Regions from separate parts of the Candidatus Thiodiazotropha sp. CDECU1 genome, predicted to be linked through region 1. Evidence: predicted binding sites of a transcription regulator. Region 1 holds the regulator's gene; each other region holds the start of a gene.

What was found. Region 1 encodes sigma-54, which starts transcription at its own class of promoters, with help from an activator protein. Its sites were predicted from a motif close to TGGCANGNTNCNTGCTT; they were not measured.
Region 2: the regulator sigma-54 is predicted to act here: its motif matches at 3,091-3,107, upstream of R2K28_RS05940 (methanol/ethanol family PQQ-dependent dehydrogenase).
Region 3: the regulator sigma-54 is predicted to act here: its motif matches at 2,406-2,422, upstream of R2K28_RS03740 (PEP-CTERM sorting domain-containing protein).
Region 4: the regulator sigma-54 is predicted to act here: its motif matches at 2,932-2,948, upstream of nifH (nitrogenase iron protein).

The regions. Positions count from the first base shown of each region.
Region 1 is NZ_OY734020.1:4,119,577-4,124,650, reverse strand. Features, by position in the region: gene kdsC (3-deoxy-manno-octulosonate-8-phosphatase KdsC) at 1-222, shown strand, start outside; gene lptC (LPS export ABC transporter periplasmic protein LptC) at 219-782, shown strand; gene lptA (lipopolysaccharide transport periplasmic protein LptA) at 769-1,284, shown strand; gene lptB (LPS export ABC transporter ATP-binding protein) at 1,281-2,006, shown strand; gene R2K28_RS18845 (RNA polymerase factor sigma-54) at 2,200-3,687, shown strand; gene hpf (ribosome hibernation-promoting factor, HPF/YfiA family) at 3,859-4,179, shown strand; gene ptsN (PTS IIA-like nitrogen regulatory protein PtsN) at 4,209-4,676, shown strand; gene hprK (HPr(Ser) kinase/phosphatase) at 4,676-5,074, shown strand, end outside.
Region 2 is NZ_OY734020.1:1,295,578-1,300,651, reverse strand. Features, by position in the region: gene R2K28_RS05950 (substrate-binding periplasmic protein) at 1-612, opposite strand, end outside; gene pedF (cytochrome c-550 PedF) at 642-1,070, opposite strand; gene R2K28_RS05940 (methanol/ethanol family PQQ-dependent dehydrogenase) at 1,242-3,008, opposite strand; gene R2K28_RS05935 (NAD(P)/FAD-dependent oxidoreductase) at 3,286-4,563, opposite strand.
Region 3 is NZ_OY734020.1:816,014-821,087, reverse strand. Features, by position in the region: gene R2K28_RS03760 (hypothetical protein) at 1-288, shown strand, start outside; gene R2K28_RS03755 (Slp family lipoprotein) at 411-959, shown strand; gene R2K28_RS03750 (Slp family lipoprotein) at 968-1,477, shown strand; gene tsaB (tRNA (adenosine(37)-N6)-threonylcarbamoyltransferase complex dimerization subunit type 1 TsaB) at 1,523-2,200, opposite strand; gene R2K28_RS03740 (PEP-CTERM sorting domain-containing protein) at 2,468-3,226, shown strand; gene R2K28_RS03735 (efflux RND transporter permease subunit) at 3,282-5,074, opposite strand, start outside.
Region 4 is NZ_OY734020.1:1,567,109-1,572,182, reverse strand. Features, by position in the region: gene nifK (nitrogenase molybdenum-iron protein subunit beta) at 1-130, opposite strand, end outside; gene nifD (nitrogenase molybdenum-iron protein alpha chain) at 384-1,865, opposite strand; gene nifH (nitrogenase iron protein) at 1,984-2,859, opposite strand; gene R2K28_RS07125 (NAD(+)--dinitrogen-reductase ADP-D-ribosyltransferase) at 3,049-3,894, shown strand; gene R2K28_RS07120 (hypothetical protein) at 3,908-4,270, opposite strand; gene R2K28_RS20420 (DUF3144 domain-containing protein) at 4,291-4,434, opposite strand; gene R2K28_RS07115 (SIR2 family protein) at 4,769-5,074, shown strand, end outside.

The DNA of each region.
Region 1 (5,074 bases):
TCGCATGACCAGGTCGCCTATGTGGGTGATGATGTGGTCGATCTGCCCATCATGCGGCGTGTCGGCTTGGCTATCGCGGTAAATGATGCCCATCCCTTCGTGCTCCAGCATGCTCACTGGCAGACGCCCCACAACGGTGGGCGTGGCGCAGCCAGGGATGTCTGCGAAATGGTATTGCAGGCCCAGGGTAATCTTGAGACTGAGTTGGACAGCTATCTTTGAAGCGTCAACTGATCGGTCTCTTTTTCATCCTTGCAGCACTGCTGAGTCTGGGCTGGTGGATGAATAGATTGACACAGCCGGAAGAGGTCAGACAGCCCAGGGTTAAAATCTATCCCGATTCGTATGCCGACGGACTGGTGGTACAGACCTATGATGACCAGGGTGTGCTGAAACAGCGTTTGCAGTCACGAGGGATGGAACATTTTGAACAAACCGGGATTACCAAACTGAAACAACCGACTCTCTGGCATTTCGATCAACAGGCTCCACCCTTGCAGATGCAGGCTCAGGATGGCCTGATCAAACGCAGTGAATCGACCCTGCATCTACCCGGTCGGGTGGTAATCGACAGACCAAGCAGTGCGGATTTGGCACCACTCCATATCATCACCCAGGATTTGACCCTGCACATTGATGAATCCTTTGCCACCACCGAAGCGCCGGTACGTATTGAAAGCGAGAATCAATGGATGACGGCAACGGGTATGCAGGCCTGGTTGAAAGGACCGATGCGACTCAAGCTGCTACATGAGGTGCGAGGCTATTATGAGATTCAATAGAGCAAAAGCCGGCATGGTCTATCTGATTTTGCTGCTATGCATAGCGCAACCGGGGCTTGCGCTGGAGAGTGACAAGGATCAACCCATGCAACTGGAGGCGGACAGCCTTTCCATCGATGAAGCGTCTGGGGTGGTGCTCTATGAGGGTAGTGTCGAAGTTACCCAGGGCAGTCTGAAAATTTGGGCCGAGCGACTCTGGGTGCATCGCCGCCAGGGTAAAACCGAGAAGGTTATCGGTGAAGGGAATCCTGTTCGCTTTCGCCAATTGATAGAGCAGGGGGGAGAAGAGGCGCGCGGCGAAGCCCGACGGGTGGAGATCAGCCTGGAGCACGATGAGTTACTGTTGATCGATGATGCGCTGCTTGAGCAGGGAAACAACCATTTTCGAAGCGACCGGATAATCTACAATCGCGGCAAGGCACTGGTAAGGGCGGGTACCAGCGCACAAGGCAAGCAGCGAGTACAGGTCGTCATTGAACCTGAACAGCAGTCAAAACCATGAGCCAGCTACAGGCCAAGGCGCTGCAGAAGCAGTATGGAAAGCGTAATGTGGTGGATGGTGTCTCACTCAGCGTGAACAGTGGTGAGGTGGTTGGGTTGTTGGGGCCGAATGGCGCGGGAAAGACCACCAGTTTCTATATGATCGTTGGCCTGATCCAGGCGGATAGTGGGGAGATACTCCTGGATGGAGAGGTATTGACCGATCAGGTGATGCATAAACGGGCACGCAGCGGTATCGGCTATCTGGCTCAGGAGCCATCGGTTTTTCGCCGCCTGAGTGTGGAGCAGAATATTCTTGCGATCCTGGAGACCCAGGAGCAGCTGGATGCCGCCAGACGCCGTGAGCTGTGTGACGAGCTGTTACTGGAGTTAGGTATCGGGCACTTGAGGGAAAGCCTGGCAATGAGCCTCTCCGGGGGTGAGCGCAGGCGTCTGGAGATTGCCAGGGCCCTCTCCATTCGGCCGCGCTTTATATTATTGGATGAACCCTTTGCCGGTGTCGATCCCATTGCGGTCATCGATATCAAGAAGATCATTCAGCACCTGAAGGCCCTGCAAATAGGCGTCCTGATTACGGATCATAATGTCAGAGAGACCCTGGATATCTGTGATCGGGCCTATATCATCAACAGCGGTCGCGTGTTGGCTGAGGGCTCCACGGGAGAGATACTTCAGAACGAGGAGGTTCGAAGTGTCTATCTCGGTGAGGATTTTTCCATGTAGCAGACTGAGGGGGCTTGGTTATCCTGTTGATTTTAAATGAATTACAGGATTAATCCTTGAATGGTTCGGGCATTGGGCAAGGTAATGCAGTGGGATTCAGCCAAGAAATATATTTTTCCTCTGCGGCGTTTTTTAGCTAGAATGAAATTAAAGACATACAAATAACATACCAGGTCCAAAGATAACATCTGCGATGAAGCAGGCCCTACAGCTCCGGCTCGGTCAACATCTAACCATGACACCTCAATTGCAGCAGGCAATACGCCTGCTGCAACTCTCCGCGCTCGACCTGAGTCAGGAGGTTCAGGAGGTGATGGAGACCAACCCCATGCTCGAAGTGGAAGAGGAGTTTGGTCAACAGAACACCACCAAGGAGGGGGAGGCCGCTGACAGCGGGGTGTCGGAGCAATCTGCGGCGGTTGATGCGAACAGCAACGACATCAACAACGAACGTGAAATTAAGACTGATGCGCCCCAAGCGACGGAGGAACTGCCGGTCGATAGCGAATGGAGCGATGTCTACGACAGTTATCAGCCCACTTCAAGCGGTGGTGGCGAGACGAACGATCACGACTATTTGATGCACAATAGTAGTGCCACAACCCTGCATGACCATCTGGTATGGCAGATGAACCTGACGCCTTTCTCACCCCAGGATATCGCAATCGCCACAAACATCATCGACGGCATCAATGAGGATGGCTATTACACCGGTGATCCGGAGGAGGTGCTGGAGTCGCTCAACGATGAAGAGGCCACCATTGAGGATATCAATGCGGTGTTGCACCGGATCCAGGCGTTCGACCCGCCTGGCGTGGGGGCCCAGGGCCCTCAGGACTGTCTCCTCATCCAGTTGAATCAACTACCCGAATCGACCGCCTATCGGCAGTTGGCAATCAAGCTTTGCAGGGACTATTTCAATCTTTTGACCGCGCAGGATCAAAATCAGATCATACGCAGGATGAAGATCAATCAGGATGAGCTTGTGGCGGTGATGCAGCTGATTCGTACACTTAATCCCCACCCGGGTTCACTGATTGCCAGCAGCGAGCCGGATTATGTCATACCCGATGTGTTCGTGAGCAAGCAAAACGGTCGCTGGATAGTCGAGCTGAATGGCGAGGTGACGCCAAAATTGCGGGTGAACACAGGTTATGCCAATTTGATCAGGCGCGCGGATCAGAGCGAAGACAACACCTTTCTGAAGAACCATTTACAGGAAGCTCGTTGGTTCATTAAGAGTTTGATGAGTAGAAACGAGACTATTTTACGCGTAGCGAGTAAAATCGTAGAGTATCAAAGGGGGTTTTTCGAACATGGAGAAGAGGCGATGAAGCCTCTGGTTTTGAGGGATATCGCTGAGGCGTTGGAAATGCACGAATCGACCATATCCCGTGTGACAACCCAGAAATACATGCATACACCCAGGGGGACACTGGAGTTCAAGTATTTCTTTTCCAGCCATGTCAGCACCAGTGCGGGAGGTGAGTGCTCGTCTACAGCGATTCGCGCGCTGATAAAGAAAATGATAGCCGCTGAGATTCCCAACAAGCCTCTCAGTGACAACAAGATTGCCGCTCTTTTGTCTGATCAGGGTATCGAAGTCGCCCGTCGGACAGTGGCAAAGTACCGAGAGTCGATGGGTATTCCTCCATCGAACGAACGTAAGCGTCTGATATAGGAGTTATTTGAGCGACGAATCGCAGGTTGTTAACAGCGATCCCTTTGCGGATGCAGCCAGGCACGAGGCTTATGCGGATTGCTGCACAGCATATACTGAAAGTACGATTGGTCCTCAATTAGTGACATCAGGCAGGGTGATGGGTAACCTCATCTAAGATAGGAGAAAATTATGCAAATTAGCGTGACCGGTCATCATGTGGATGTAACCGATGCCTTGAAAAGCTATGTAGACAATAAGTTTGAACGTCTTGAGCGCCATTTTGATAATGTGATCAATGTCCACGTTATCTTGAGCGTGGAGAAAATGAGGCAGAAGGCAGAAGCTACAATGCAAGTGAACGGTGCGAGTGTTTATGCGGACTCTGTACAGGAAGATATGTATGCAGCCATCGATCTGCTCACGGATAGACTCGATAGGCAGGTGTTGAAACACAAGGAGAAAATGAAAAGTCATCGCGCCGGTAGCGGCGTTAAGTATGCGTCTGAGTAATACGGGCTGATTGAACTGGCGAGGTCTCCATGTTTCCAAACGGCTATCTTGTGGAAGAACGGATCGGTTGCAAAGTGGAGGCTGCCAGCAAGAAGCGCGTATTGGAACAGCTCGGTCAGCGCTTGGCCGAGGCTGTTCCCGATCTCAATCAAGATCTGGTATTTGATGCGCTCCTCGAGCGTGAAAGGCTGGGTAGCACCGGTCTGGGCAAGGGTATCGCCCTGCCCCACGCCCGCATGCCGCAAATCACTGGAGCGCTTGCAGCGTTTATCCAGCTCCCCGAGGGAATCGATTTCGACGCAATCGATAATCAGCCGGTTGATCTTGCCTTTGCAATGTTGGTTCCGGAGGAGGCAACCGACGAACATCTGCAGCTTTTGGCCAAGTTGGCGCAGATGTTCGATGATGAGGAGTTCTGCACTGCCCTGAGGCAGGCGGCAAGCGCACATGATCTTTATGAACTGATCCAGCAACGGGAAGCTATAATCTCTGCTTAATGAAGCCAATCTATACCATTCGGGATCTCTATGATGAGTTGGCCAGCGAACTTTCGCTGACCTGGAATGGTGAGGGGGGAGACGCGGAGATTGTGGTGGATATCGAGCTGCAGCATGGAAGGCAGCCCGCTGGCCCCCTCAACTTGATCAGGCCCAATCAGATCCAGGTCATCGGGCCACCGGAAAGGAAACATCTGCTGAGTGAGGAAAAGGATGCCTATCATGAATACCTACAGGTTCTATTCAAGGCCTCACCGGCCGCGCTTATATTTACCGATGGTTTAAAACCACTTCAAGAGTGTGAGGGACAGGCCATGGATAGGAATGTCGCACTTTTCTATACCCCGCAATCCGATAATCAGGTGATAAAACGCCTGGTGGAACGCTTCAGCCAGCCG
Region 2 (5,074 bases), 1.6 Mb from region 1:
CTCACCCTTCTTCAAGGCGGCAACCGCTTGACCAATATTTGAAAAATGAACGACCTGATTGCGGATTTTTCCGTTGTAGGCGGAGAGAAGATAAAAATCGGTCAGGGTATCCAGCTCCACACCTACCTTTTCGCGGCTGAAATAGTCCAATGGGTCAAGATTGGTACCGACCCCTTTCTCCACCGCCACTACAACCTGTTCCCGATAATAGGGTGCAACAAACTGGACCCGATCGTTCTCTTCGGCAAATGCAGCATCATAGGGGACGTGCAACATGACATCTGCCACGCCACCCCCAAGATAGTGGCCTTTCCAAACGTTGTTGCGCAGGTCATCTTCCATGGATTCATCCGCGCCCACCACCCTGATTGCCGCAGAGACTCCAAGGCTTTTCGCCAGCGCTCGTGCAATGTCGGCATCTATTCCGACAATCCTGCCTTTTTCATCACGATAGGAAAAAGGTGGAAAATTGTTGTAAACAGCCACTTCCAGGACGCCCCGTTCACGAATCCGATCCAAGGCACTGGATTCATCCTCGGCCATTGCCGGACTCTGCAGCATAAGAGAGGCCATTGCAGCCGCAAAGATTAAGATGTCTTTGATCCTATACATATCACTCTCTCATTGTTATGTCTCAGTGATTACTCTTCCACAGGCAGAGTCACCAGCCAGGCCCGGATCGACCACAGTGCCTCCTGCGAAAGGATGCCTTCAAACTTCGGCATATAGGTAATTCCGTTACGTATAGCGCCGTTACGGACACGATAGATATACCACTCATCGCCTTCATCTTCAGGTGGCAGCATGCGCAGGTCGGGGGCGATCCCGCCGGAGACAGCACCCAGTCCATGGCAACGCGCGCAGTTCTGATTGTAGGCGGATGACCCGGTGGCCACGGCATCTGTATTGTCTCTGTAAGGATTGACCTCGAGCCAATCCTCACCCAATTGGGGTAGATGCTTGGTATCTACAGCCTGAGGAGATACATTGCCGTGGGCTAAAGCCTTACCCGTAATAATAGTCGATAGCACTATACCGAGTACGACTTTAATAGATGTTGTGCTTTGCATGTGGAAATACTCCAGGTAATCAAACAGAAAACCGAAAGATGATAATCATCCAACAATTTCCCTTTTCGCTATTTATCTATCGAATACTGAGTTGGTTGTTTGTGTAATAAGGTTGCTTGGCCTGAACCAGGGTCGGATATTGCGTGCTATATCCGACCCTGGCCCAACTGATCAGACGTCGGACAGCTTGAAGACCCAGAGCGATCCACCCTGGTTCAGGTACTTGACCTTCTTCGCCACATCACCGCCCCACAGCGGTACCGCGCCACCCCAGCCGGAAGGTACAGCGATGTACTGCTCCCCATCCTGTTCCCAGGTAACCGGACAGCCAACCACTCCGGAGCCGGTCTGGAACTTCCACAGCTCTTTTCCAGATTTGGCGTCAAAAGCCTTTAGGTAGCCTTCCGGAGTACCGGTAAAAACCAGATTACCGGCAGTGGTCATGACACCACCCCAGAGCGGCGCATTATTCTTGTATTCCCATACAATCTTTCCGCTCTTTGGATCCACCGCCCGCAAGGCACCGATGTAGTCATCATTGAGTGGCTTGATGGTAAAACCGGCGCCAAGATAGGCTGCGCCCTTTTTATAAGTAATCGGCTCGTTCCAAATATCCATGCCCCACTCATTGGCGGGAACATAAAAGAGCTCGGTATCTGGACTGTAGGCCATGGGCATCCAGTTTTTTGCACCGAGAAATGAAGGCGCGACAAATACCACGTCACCCTTCTTACCGTCTTTGCTCTTGGTGGGATCTCCGGGACGCACACCCGTTTCGATAGGACGACCGGTCTTGAGATCAACCCCTTTCGCCCAATCGATCTTGTTGACAAAAGGAAAGGCGTTTTTCAACTCGCCGTTAGTACGATCGAGGACATAGAAAAAACCATTCCGATCGGCATGACCCGCCAACTTATCCCCACCGATGTTGAACGAAACCAGTTCATTCACGCCATCGTAATCCCAGCCATCGTTGGGTGTGTATTGATAGTGCCAGGCGATCTTGCCGGTGTCCGGATCGATGGCCAAGGTTGAAGTTGAGTAAAGATTATCACCCGGTCTTAGATGGGCATTCCAGGGTGCGGGATTACCCGTACCGTAAAATATCAGATCGGTTTCATGATCGTAGGTGCCTCCTTGCCAGGTTGCGGCACCACCGGTCTTCCACAAATCACCAGGCCAGGTGGCGTTGGTGTTCCCGGTGAGACCGTTTTCCATCTTCTTATCACCTTTCCATATGTAACCCATATGGCCCTCTACCGAGGGACGAATCCAGCGCAACTTACCGGTCTTCGCATCACGTGCCTCAACACGTCCAATGACCCCGAACTCACCGCCCGAGACCCCGGTGATTACCATGTCCTTGACGATCAGCGGTGCTGCAGTGAACGAGTAACCCGCCTTGTAATCATCAATCTTCGCACGCCAGACCACCTTACCTGTGTCTTGATGGAGAGCGATAATGCGTGCATCCAGGGTGCCGAATATCACCAGATCGTCATACAACGCGGCACCACGATTGACCACGTCACAACAGGGCAGGATGCCATCAGGCAGGCGATGATCATATTGCCACAACTCTTGACCAGTCTTGGTGTCAATCGCATAGAGTCTGGAATATGAGGCGGTAACGAACATCTTTCCATCCTTGATAACCGGTTGTGCCTCCTGTCCACGCTGCTTCTCTCCACCAAAAGAGAAACTCCATGCCGGTACCAGTTTCTTTACGTTACCGGTATTGATTTTTTTGAGCGGGCTGTAGCGCTGACCCTGCTGGCCCATGCCCCAACTCAGGACATCGCCAGTACTTGCTGCATCACCATCTATTTCAGCCTGAGTCGTACGTGCGCTTACCGCTCCGCTAAAAGTGATAGCGGCACTGAGACCGGTTATCACGACCGCGTTGCGGAAAATCTTGTTTCGATGCTGGGAAATCATAATCTCTTCTCCTCCAGGTTCATTGGATTGTTCTGTTCCCGTGACAGTTTGTTGGATAACTCCCATTCCTGGTTAGACGTTTGAGCAAGAAGCAGGCCAAACGGAATTGTTGGCTTTTGTTTATTGTTAAGCGCTTATTTTTATTTAAAAAACAATGAAAACGCTTGGACTGAAAAGAATATTTGGCGGGAAGTGTCTAGCCTGTCTGTGCTGTCATGTTTTTGGGACAGTGATTCAAGACTCAACACAATTGTTGTATTTACAGTGTTCCAGCAAACTACTGTCTGGCACCCTGGGAGAGCGCATGATAAGCCTCACCAACGCGACACGGATCCTGCATGAGCCGCTTTTTCCACCCTTTAAGGGGTAAATTTGAATGAATCAATCTAGGTAGTAGCTGTAGATGTTCAGCATTACCGATACTGGATGCACCGATCAGTCTCTCCTCATCAAACTGGAGATTCAGATATGTGTAGCTGCTTGTTAAGGAATAGACAGCACTCTCACCACCCTGAATTCCATTCCAGGTGCCAAAAGAGCTTGAGACAAGTCCCAGCGTATCAAGCACATTCATGGTGAGACTGCCTGATAATTTTGCCTTGAGACCACACATGTTTGCTGCTGCTATACGGCCATGCTCACTGGCGGTAAGTTGCACGGCTTGCACCCTTCGTCCACCCGTAGAGAAGCCAAGTCCCTGACAAACATCACCGGCGGCAAATACATTCGGCTGGGTTGTGTTGAGGCGCTCGTCCACAAGCACACCATGATCGAAGGCAATCCCTGATCCCTCTAAAAACGTTGTATTCATTTTTGTGCCAGTGGCGAAAATTACCATGTCCGCAGTAATTGATTCACCACTGTTCAGTAACACGGTGAGCTGATTCAAACCCGAACCGGTGCTTTTATTCGTCTTTCTCTTTCTATCAATCGCTTTGACGTCGACGCAGGTTTGTACCGTAATTCCTTTCGCCTCGCACCATGACTGTATGAGACTGCTGGAGTTATCGTCCATCATGTGCGGAAGGACATGCTTACCCTTCTCGATCAGGTTTATCTGCGCACCTGTGCGTGCCAGTGCATCGATGATGACGAATCCGATAAAGCCACCGCCAACAACGACCAAGCGGCTGTTGATACCCAGGTTGCAGATAATCTTCCTTGCATCCTCGAGGGTCCAGCAGTTGACCACACCAGGAAGTTCACTACCGGGTATCTTCGGTTTTTCTGGCCGGCTCCCGGTGGCAATCAATAAACGGTCATATTCCAAGCGGGTGCCATCTGCCAGATTGATTGCATTATTCTGGCTCTCTACCTTGACAACACTGCCTTTGCATACATCGATGGACTGGGATGCAAAATAGTTTTGGCCACATCTGAGATAGGTATCCTTTTCGTCGATCTTGCCTTGCAGAAACCGAGGTATCTCCAGTCGTGAATAGGGCCTTTCCGATTCATTGCTGATTAATGTGACAGTACTGGATTTATCGAATTTTCTAATCGATTCGGCCGCAACCACACCTGCGGGTCCGGCTCCAATGATCACATGCTGCATAGTCTCTATCTCCACTCCCTGAAAGCAAAACACCTAAGGATCAAAGCTGATCGTAAGTGTTTTACAACTACTCCGAACTTCTTCCTGACTGAGCCTTGGACTGTCGTTGTTACAACGCCTGCTGTGTTTGTAATCTTCCAATGTAGAGGGATCACCAGCATCCAATTACCCGCCCAACTTTGTGTGAACTACCCGAAAATTCCAGCCGCCCAATTCCGCACAAAACCGGGATAGATCCCGGACCTTACACAGGATTTCGACCTGAAAATGATTGTGCCTAAAGCCCTCGCAAAAAGCGCGCCACCATGTTGGTATAGAAATTGATGTTATATGAATAGTGTTGGTGGTTTATGCTTGTGACGATTTACCGGGAGATCCTGGAAACAGGCTTGAAACCTGGATATTCCAAGCCGCTGAATCACCGCCGACAAGCCCTGATAAAGAACTATAAATAGACAGTATCCGATTGTTATTGTAAGCATTATTACGAACTGTAATAGCGTGAGACGTG
Region 3 (5,074 bases), 1.2 Mb from region 1:
GCCAAAGGTAAAACAGTGGTGGAGGTGCGTTATACAAAATCCGGAAAATACTTCCGCATTGATTACAAGGGACCAAGCGACACCAGGTTTTCGTCAATATCCCGCAAACAGCTGGAAAAAAATCTCAAGCGCCTGAAAAAGCAGGACAACAATCTCTACGTCAAGGTCATCATCCCCAAAAACAGCGGATTGTCATATAACGAAGCCTGGTCGTTCACCAATCATATGCACCAAAACTATGACTACTACTATCAGGAAGAGGCAGAGAAGGAGCGTATAGTCGAGTAGACCCACATAGTCATAACCCTATCGGCCTTACCAGGCTCAATCATCAGACCGGCTATTATTTGAAGGAATTTAATCAAATGAATAGAGTCATATTAAGATAGACACTGGATTGCCCTGGACAGATGATTTACACCAACAAAAGATGCGACAGACTCCCAATCCTAAGCATCCTCTGCCTACTTCTGTTCGCAGGGTGCGCCTCCAATGTCCCAAAGGTCATCGGCACCCCCCCGGCGAGTAATATCCAGGTAGACGAAGTACAGCAGCGGCAGCAGCAGTTCATAGACGCCAAAATACGTTGGGGTGGCGATATCATCTCGGTTGAAAATCTGGCAACGGAAACCCGGATTGAAATTCTTTCCCGTCAACTCGACGATGAGGGTAAACCCAAACAGGAGAGTCGCAGCATCGGCCGCTTTATCGCTCGTATCGAGGGTTACCTGGAGCCGGAAGAGTATCCGAAGAACCGGGAACTCACCGTCACCGGCACTATCCAGGAGGTGGTGGAAAAACCGGTCGGAGACTATCCCTACCCCTACCCGGTGGTTGCGGTAGAGGCCTATTACCTCTGGCCGGAGGATAAGGTCTACGCCCATCCCTACTACTACGACCCCTTCTACGACCCCTTCTATTATCCCTACTGGCGTAGATACCCCTACTACTACTGGTAATAGACTCGATGCGCCGGTCTCGAATCCTGATTCTAGCGGCACTGTTGCAGGCCTGCAGCAGCCAGCCGGTGATACCCGTCGCTGACCGTACAGTCACGCCCCAGCAGGCCTCCTCCTCGCAACCGAACCCCGACGCCCCTCTCCTGCAATGGGGGGGTGTCATTATCGAGACCCGAAATCTGCGCGATACCACCGAGATCCAGATTCTGGCCTATCCCCTTGACGAGAATGGACGTCCCGATACGCAAGCGAACTCCATAGGACGTTTCATTGCGCAACAACCAGGTTATCTCGAGTTGGTGGAGTATGGGATTGGCCGACAGGTAACGGCGACCGGTAAATTCTCGGCGATCCGTCAAGGTCTGGTTGCCGATAGTGGCTATCCATTCCCCATATTGCGGTGTGATGAGATTATGCTCTGGCCTGAGCGCAAAGCCAGGTCGAAACCACGTATACACTTCGGTTTTGGCGCCAGCTCGGGAGGCGGGGGTTTTGGTGGTATAGGTATAAGCTTCTGAAATAGAAGGACAAACACCAGTGGATTGCGAGACTTTACCCCGAAATCACAGCTTGTTGGCGACCTGATTGCGTAGATAGACCGGGAGGGCATGCTCTGGAGCAACCGCCAGACCTGCCTGGTAATCCGCAGCCGCCAGCGATGCGATATCCCGGGCGCTGCAGTAGATCTCCGCTTTGAAACCCAGCAGCGTGCCCCGTAGGCGCTGCTCCAGCTGTTCGCTGTAGGCTCCCCACCCGGAACCAACCCCGTACCACTCGTCATCATGAGGAATCTCCACCTGCTGCGGGGATCCGACCTGTTCCGGAATAGCGGGCACGGCAAGCTCCTTTTCTCCTACCCTGTAACCGGCCCAATAGAGCTCCCCCATTCTGGCATCAAAGGCAGTGAGCAGTTTGCGCTCCCCCTTCTCCCGATAGGCCCTTTGCGCCAATGCCGCCAGGGTCGATACTCCCACCACCGGCAAGTCCGCCGCAAAGGCAATTCCCTGAATCACACCCGTCGCAATCCGCACACCGGTAAATGAGCCAGGGCCGCGGCCGAACGCCACAGCATCCAGGGATGCAGGAGTCAGATTTGCCTCCCGCAGAAGATCATCAACCATCTCCAGGATCAATTCACTGTGTCCACGGGGCAAAATTTTGTAACGTATCGATATATCGCCACTGAGATAGAGTGCGGCTGAGCAGGCCTCGGCGGCCGTTTCTATTGCGATCAATTTCATCTTTTCTGGAAACTCTTACACCCCAAAGTTAAATACTGAGAATTTATGTGACTATTATTCCTACAGTGGTCCGCACATACCCCATAACTCATTATAATTAATGGAATTAATTCAGAATCGCGCAGGTGTCGGAATAGTTTACAGCCTGGTTTCACTGAAGCAATAAAAATGCGTAACTATCTGAATAATAAATATAATAAATTTTTGGCACGGAATCTGTATTAATACAGGGCAGGAGCATTAAATTTATATTTTCGAGGATTCATCATGAACATCAAGCAGACTTTACTCAAGACCAGTGCCATCTTAGCACTCTGCGCCTTCAGTAGCACATCAAGCGCCACCATCCTGAGTATTGGGGACATGGCTTCCTTCAGCTTCAGCAGCCAAGATCTCTTCGATTATTCTGCTGATACCGGTGTTCAAACCGAACGTAGAGATGTACAGACGGTCTCCATGGATCGATTCGACGCTTCTCTGGGTCAGTTATTGGACGTGAATATCTGGTTCGAGAGTGACTGGAGCCTTGGTTCAGTGGTTCAATCCTATGACACCAGGTTCAGAGCTTCTGCCTCAGGTGCTGGCCGTTCCATCAGCCGCCAAGCAGTTCGTCTGGTCGACCCTAACCGGGAAGTTGAGATCAACCGCGAGGTTACCCGGGACAACTGCCGGGATCTTCTGAGTTGCTCAGACAGCAGCCTCGCAACAGGGTCTTTTAGCGAGGCATTTGATCTGTCGAGTTTCGGTCTAGACGATTTTGTCGGGAACAACCCCCTGGATTTGAGACTCGTACGTACTTTGGTTGCAGACCTGACCCGTTGCGGCCCATATGACAACTGTGTACAACGCACCAAATTCAACGCCTGGAGCGGCAACGTGTATGTCAGCTATACCTATGATGACTCACCGGAACCGGTGGATCAGGAAGTGGAAGTGAATGTACCCGAGCCCTCAACACTCGTACTGTTGGGCATGGGCCTTCTGGGCATAGGCGCCTCACGTCTCTACAGAAAGAAGAACGCTTAAACTATTTACTCTCCTCGAAAAGGGACGCCCGCTATATGCGGGCGTTTTTTTATTCCTATACTTGCGCCCCCGCCATTCTGCGTTTTTGCAGCCACTCCTGAAAACCCAGCAAAAGATCCCATAACACCGGAATAATAAACAAGGTCAACGCCGTGGCCGTGGCCAGACCCGTGACAAAAGTGGACGCCATGGTTCCCCAGATCAGTGAGTAGCTGGGAAATCCGATTGCCATCGGCAACAGCCCCAGGGATGTGGTCAATGTGGTCAACAGAATCGGACGCAGACGTATATGGACCCCTTCGATAATCGCTTCACGCCGGGAAAGTCCCTTGCGATAACGCTTGTTGATAAAGTCGATCAGCACCAGGGCGTCATTGACCACAACCCCCGCCACACCGATCACGGCGATGAAACTGTTCACAGTGAAGAGTGATTGAGTTACCAATTTGCCGAATACGACCCCGATCAGGGCAAAAACGACGGCGGACAGAATAATCAGCGGCTGTAGATAAGACTGAAACTGGGTCGCCAGAATCACGTACATCACCAAAACAGCGATGATAAAGGCATATGCCAGGGACTCGAAAGATCGCTGGGTATCCTCGTGTTCGCCACCGAAGGTCACTGTTGCCCCCGGATAGCGATCGCGAATCGTTTCGAAATGGTCCCTGACCCGGCTCACCACAGCGGGAGTCGAGGTGGGAGCCCCTTCACGAATATCCGCCTTTAAACTGATCGCCCGCTGCCCCTGGTAGCGCTTGATCTCACCAGGTTCATTATATGCCTGCACAGTCACCAGGTCCGCCAGATAGACAGGGTGTTGCGCATCCTCCACTACTGGAATATAGAGCGCATTTTCCGGGTCCTGCAGGGCCTGCGAATCGATCCGCAGTTTCAGATCGACCTCTTCGTCGATATGCCGGTACTTACCCAGATAACGGCCGTCCAATACACTCGCCGCCAGCCTTGCCACCTGATTGTTGTCCAGTCCGAACTCGGCGACCCTCTCCTGCTCGACCGAGAGTCGGAACAACCTTTTGGGGACGCCGCGATCATCATCCAGGCCGATTAGATGCGGACCGATATCAGATGATGCTTGCATAAAGGTCAACAACTCTGCGGCAAGTCCGGAGACTGCATCCACGTTCGCTCCCACAACCCGCACATTGATATCCTTGCCACTTGGTGGACCGTCATTTTGTGGATGGATATGCAGAGTATAACCATCCGTCTCATAGATCGGTTTTAATTTCTCCCGCATGCGGTCGAGATGGGCCAATGGGTCATCGAAACTCTGCGCCGAAGCACTCGGCATGGTGACCATGACAGAACCATGATTATTCCCATATATAGGTTCGTAGTCTTCGTTGAAATAGAGACCGGATAGCCCCGCTGCTGCACTGGCCATTCCCGGCCCATCCTCCATAACCGTCTCTGCAATGCGTTTAACCCGCTCATCCACCTCCTCGATCGCGATATTACTCGGACCCACGATATCCACATAGTAGAGCTTGTAGTCGTCAGGAAAAAACTGAATTCTGATCAAAGGAACCTTACCGCTCGCGGAAAGCGCAAGAATCATTACCGAAACAGCAAACAGCAGGCTGACCGCCAGAACCGACAACAGTCGAAACCGCAGAGTCAAGGATAACAGCCAATCGGTGAATCTCCGCGCAACCCTCATCATTGCATTGTCCCGCTGCAGCAGATCGACGGCACTCTGCTGACGTGGACCGAAATCCAAATAGTGAATCGGCAGGATCAACAGGCACTCGATGAGAGAAGCGATAATGGCGAAGCTAACCGCTTTCGGTACCAATGCAAAGAACTGTCCGGTAGAACCCGACA
Region 4 (5,074 bases), 1.9 Mb from region 1:
AGGTCTGCTGGATCTTGTCATCAGGATGCTTCTCCTCGAAGGCTTCCTGCTTGTTCTTCAGCGTCTCGATGTATTCGTCGGTACGAAACAGCGGATAGCTGGGTTTGATGTCATCGACAACTTGGCTCATGATATTTCTCCTACCGCGCCACTAATCTGTGGACAGACGGCTCAGATTTTTTAATCGGGGTCGGAGGCTGACTCCAACCTATTCGTTCAACCTTACTGGCTCGATGAGCGGGTCTGCTGATCATGCACTGGTGATACATGGCAACTCCGACTCGAAAGGCGCTTACTTGAGCGGTTATCGGTGGGGCATGGCCCCACCCTACCGCTCAATCTCAGGGTGTAGGGTGGGGCCCTGCCCCATCACAAACCACTGATTAAGCACCGGCCGCAGCGGCCTGGGTCTCTTCCTCACCCTTCAACCATGGTGCCTGAATCTTTCCCCAGCAGGGATTGTTCAGGGTCATATCCATATCCCGGGCGAAGATGGCGAAGCCGTCGTAGCCGTGATAAGGACCGGAATAGTCCCAGGAGTGCATCTGACGGAAGGGGATGCCCATCTTCTGAAAGATGTACTTCTCCTTGATGCCGGATCCGATCAGGTCGGGTTTGATCTTTTTGACGAACTCCTCGAACTCGTAGCCGGTGACATCGTCGTAGATCAGGGTGGCGTTACCCATATCCTTGATCGTACGGTCGTAGTCGTCGTTATGAGCGAACTCGTAACCGGTGCCGACCACTTCCATACCCAGGTCCTCATAGGCGCCGATGATGTGACGCGGACGCAGACCGCCCACATAGAGCATCACCTTCTTGCCTTCCAGACGCGGACGATACTTGGCAATCACTGCGTCGTACTCAAGCTTGTACTTTTCGATCACCTTCTCGGCATTGGCCTGGATAGTCTCGTCGAAGAAAGCGGCAATCTTGCGCAGCGACTCTTCGATCTTGGTAGGACCGAAGAAGTTGTACTCCATCCACGGAATACCGTACTTCTCTTCCATGTGGCGGGAGATGTAGTTCATGGAACGGTAGCAGTGGAGCAGGTTCAGCTTGGCCTTGGGAGTGTTCTCCATCTCAGCCAGGGTGCCGTCACCGGACCACTGAGCGATAACACGCAGACCCATCTCTTCCAACAGGGTACGTGAAGACCAGGCGTCACCACCGATGTTGTAGTCACCGATGATGGTAACGTCGTAGTCGGTGCCCTCGAAGCTGGTGTCGTTGTCACGGTTGTGCAGCACCCAATCGCGCACAGCGTCATTAGCGATGTGATGACCCAGGGACTGAGAGACTCCGCGGAAACCCTCACAACGGACAGGAACCACAGGCTTCTCGATCTCTTTGGCAGTCTGCTTGGAGACGGCTTCGATGTCGTCACCGATAAGACCGATAGGACACTCGGACTGTACCGTGATGCCCTTGTTGAGAGGGAACAGCTGTTCGATTTCGGTCATGATCTTGGACAGCTTCTTGTCGCCACCGAAAACGATATCCTTCTCCTGGAAATCGGAGGTGAAGTTCATCGTACCGAAGGTGTTGATGCCGGTGGTGCCCACATAGTAGTTACGACGGCCGGCACGGGAGTACTGGCCACAACCGACAGGACCGTGAGAGATGTGGATCATGTCCTTGATCGGACCCCAGACCACACCCTTGGAACCGGCGTAGGCACAACCACGGATGGTCATCACACCCGGCAGGGACTTTCGGTTGGAGGTAATGCACTTCTTGGACTGCTCCACCTCTTGGTCGTTGACCGTGAGATGTTTGGCGCGGTCCTTCTTCGCATCCTCTGGATAGACTTCGAGCACCTCCTGGATGAGGGCTTCGGTCTCTTCGCGTGTCATAGTTGACATAAAATTCTCCTTCACCTGCCACCACTAATCCGTGGATAGTCAGGCTATGAAAAACGATCTGTTATGTAGACACCGGTCGACTGGCCGACCGGTGTCACCGTTCGCTTATGCGATGGCCTTATGCCTCAGCAGTAGCGGTCTGGCCGATGATGCTCTCGTCTTCTTCATCCATGAGGCCGAAATCCATCAGCAGATCTTCAAGCGCATCCATGGTGATCGGTGTTGGGATGACGAACATCTCGTTCTCAATGATCTTGGTAGCAAGATCACGATACTCTTGAGCCTGCTTGGCTTTAGGATCGTATTCGATAACGGTCATGCGGCGAATCTCAGCACGCTGCACCACGTTGTCACGAGGTACGAAGTGGATCATCTGAGTGCCGAGCTGGCGAGCCAGTTCCATGATCAGCTCGTCCTCACGAGCAGTGTTACGGCTGTTGCAGATCAGACCTGCCAGACGCACACCACCAGAGTTGGCGTATTTCACGATACCTTTAGAGATGTTGTTGGCAGCGTACATAGCCATCATCTCACCGGAACATACGATGTAGATCTCTTGGGCTTTGTTCTCGCGGATGGGCATGGCGAAACCACCACACACTACGTCGCCGAGTACGTCGTAGAATACGAAGTCGAGGTCTTCCTCATAGGCGCCTTCCTCTTCAAGGAAGTTGATAGCGGTGATAACGCCACGGCCGGCACAACCGACACCAGGCTCAGGACCACCGGACTCGACGCACTTGATGTCGCCATAGCCGGTTTTCAGTACATCTTCCAGCTCCAGGTCCTCAACGGTACCGGCCTCGGCAGCCATCTCCATGATGGTGTTCTGCGCCTTGGAGTGCAGAATCAGACGGGTGGAATCCGCTTTGGGGTCACAACCGACGATCATGACTTTCTTACCCAGCTCGGCCAGACCAGCGACCAGGTTCTGGGTCGTGGTAGACTTGCCGATGCCGCCTTTACCGTAGATTGCACATTGACGCAGTGCCATGTTGGATCTCCTTACATATTGTTGAATCAGTAGTGACTAAAGTCGTTTGAGGTCACGTGGACAACTGGTGTTGAGCAAGCGGCGTGCCAAATCCGATAAAACATCGTATACTATTGTTTTTATTGATTATATTATTTGACTCAAAGTGACAAACCGAGGTCGGGTTCGCGACAATCACCCAGCAAGTGTATGGATGAAAACAAACAATCAGTACCAAAGACGACCTCCCTGCCGGCGTATGCGCGCCTATCCATCAATCACTGCAATCTACCCGCGGTAATCCTCGGCAGCCTCACTTTTCAGCAACACCCAGTGCCCCTTATGCTGGATGGCGTACAAGAGCTGCACGATGAGCTTTTTTCCTGTTTGCAGCGGGTGTCCAGCAGACAAGAGAGGGCAATCCACTTCATGGACTATATGCGATCCGGTTTTCTGCTCGATAACCTGGATGAGGCTGGATTTGATGCTGAACAGAGTCGCCTCAAAAGAGACAAGGCGGATTATTTGCGTATCTTGCGCGGCTGGATGTTCGACCCGGATGGGAAGGAAGCAGCGGTATTGAAAAGCTGGGTGGAATCCCGATTCGGTCTGCTACCGAGAAACCATGGCGGCGCCTTGGGTGACTACTCCTCGGCTCGCTACCTGGCCTATTTAAGTGATCGTGCCAAGGGGCTCTACAATACCAATGGATTGGAGGCCCAACTCGATCTCCTTTACACCTATTGTCAGTATGAGGTGAAACAGTGTTATCCGTCGCAGACGCATCTCACACTCTATCGAGGGATAAACCATATCAAGGATCACGAGATTCTAGAGCAGTTGGACAAGCACCAATGCATACTGTTGATGAATAATATCAACTCATTTACCAATCAGCGGGAGCGAGCCGACGAATTCGGAGACTATATCCTGGAAGCGGAAATACCACTTGTTAAGTTACTCTACTTACCTGATCTCTTACCCGACAGGCTAAGAGGTGAAAACGAATATATGGTGATTGGCGGTGTCTATCGTGTCGGCGTCACAACCTTGTGAGCAGATTACCAGTTCATACCCCATACAGTGAATCACGAAAATATTGCTTGAAGTGTTTCATCACCTGTTTAGGGATAGTTGCCTCCACCAATAGACGCAACTCGTGTATCCGATCATAGGAGACACTGCTTCCTATTTTCAATGCCTCATCGATTTCATTATGAATGGAGGGTTCCAATAGCACGCCTTTCCTCTCTTTTACCACCCCATAGACTGCCATCAATGCCATCTGCTGTTCAGGAAGCATTTTGCATTTATTGTCCAGGATCTTCAGCATCACCGCAGTGACACAATCGATTTGAAGAGGATCAAGGGGTGCCGTTTGAGCCCACACGGCGGCAGGATGAGGATTTTCAATGGCTGTCTGAATGTTCATGGAGTAAATCCAATATCTGGTTAAGCCTGAGAGAAGTCATGCATAAACTCCATCAACATCTTTCGATATTGATCGCAATAGTAATCAACGGCCTTGGTCCTATTCTCAGATGCCCCATCCGACGCATAAAAGAAGTGGATATTATACCACGCAGCGGCATACATGAATGCCGCACTAAGGAAGGGTGCCAGATGGATAAAATCAACTGCAACTTCCCGAAAATCTGATTCCTGCATAGTTCGATACTCAATCTGGCCCGTTGAAAGTTAACTACACTATTCATGCCAAATCACTTCAGACTCAGACAACAACAAACATCAGCTGATGATTAACAACACAATAAGCTCGCCAATTTGTTTCCCGGCTTGTAGGAAAACCTACAAAATCGATTGACGGTAAGCACAAGAGTTATATTAACAACCTGTTTCTCTTCGATTTAACTGGTTGGCCTGTGTCTTGCTTTATCTCTATATCAATCTATCAAACTGGAGACTATCAATGTCGGAGATGAATTTTCAGGCACTCAAAGCGGGTGTTGCGTCGGGTGATATAGTGCCCTATCTCGGTGCAGGTGCGCTCAAGGGATCGTCTCATTCTGAGACAGGTGAGCCTATCCCGGCTGATAGTGACAGTCTGATTCTTGCCATGAATGGTGGCAAACCCATGGCACCAAGACTGATGTATGAATTCGCCAGAGCAGCCATGGATGTGGAACTGAAGCGCGGGCGAAATGCGGTGCATCGTTTTCTGGACACGACCTATGCAGAGCAGTCCTGGACCCAATCACCCTTGCATGCCTGGCTG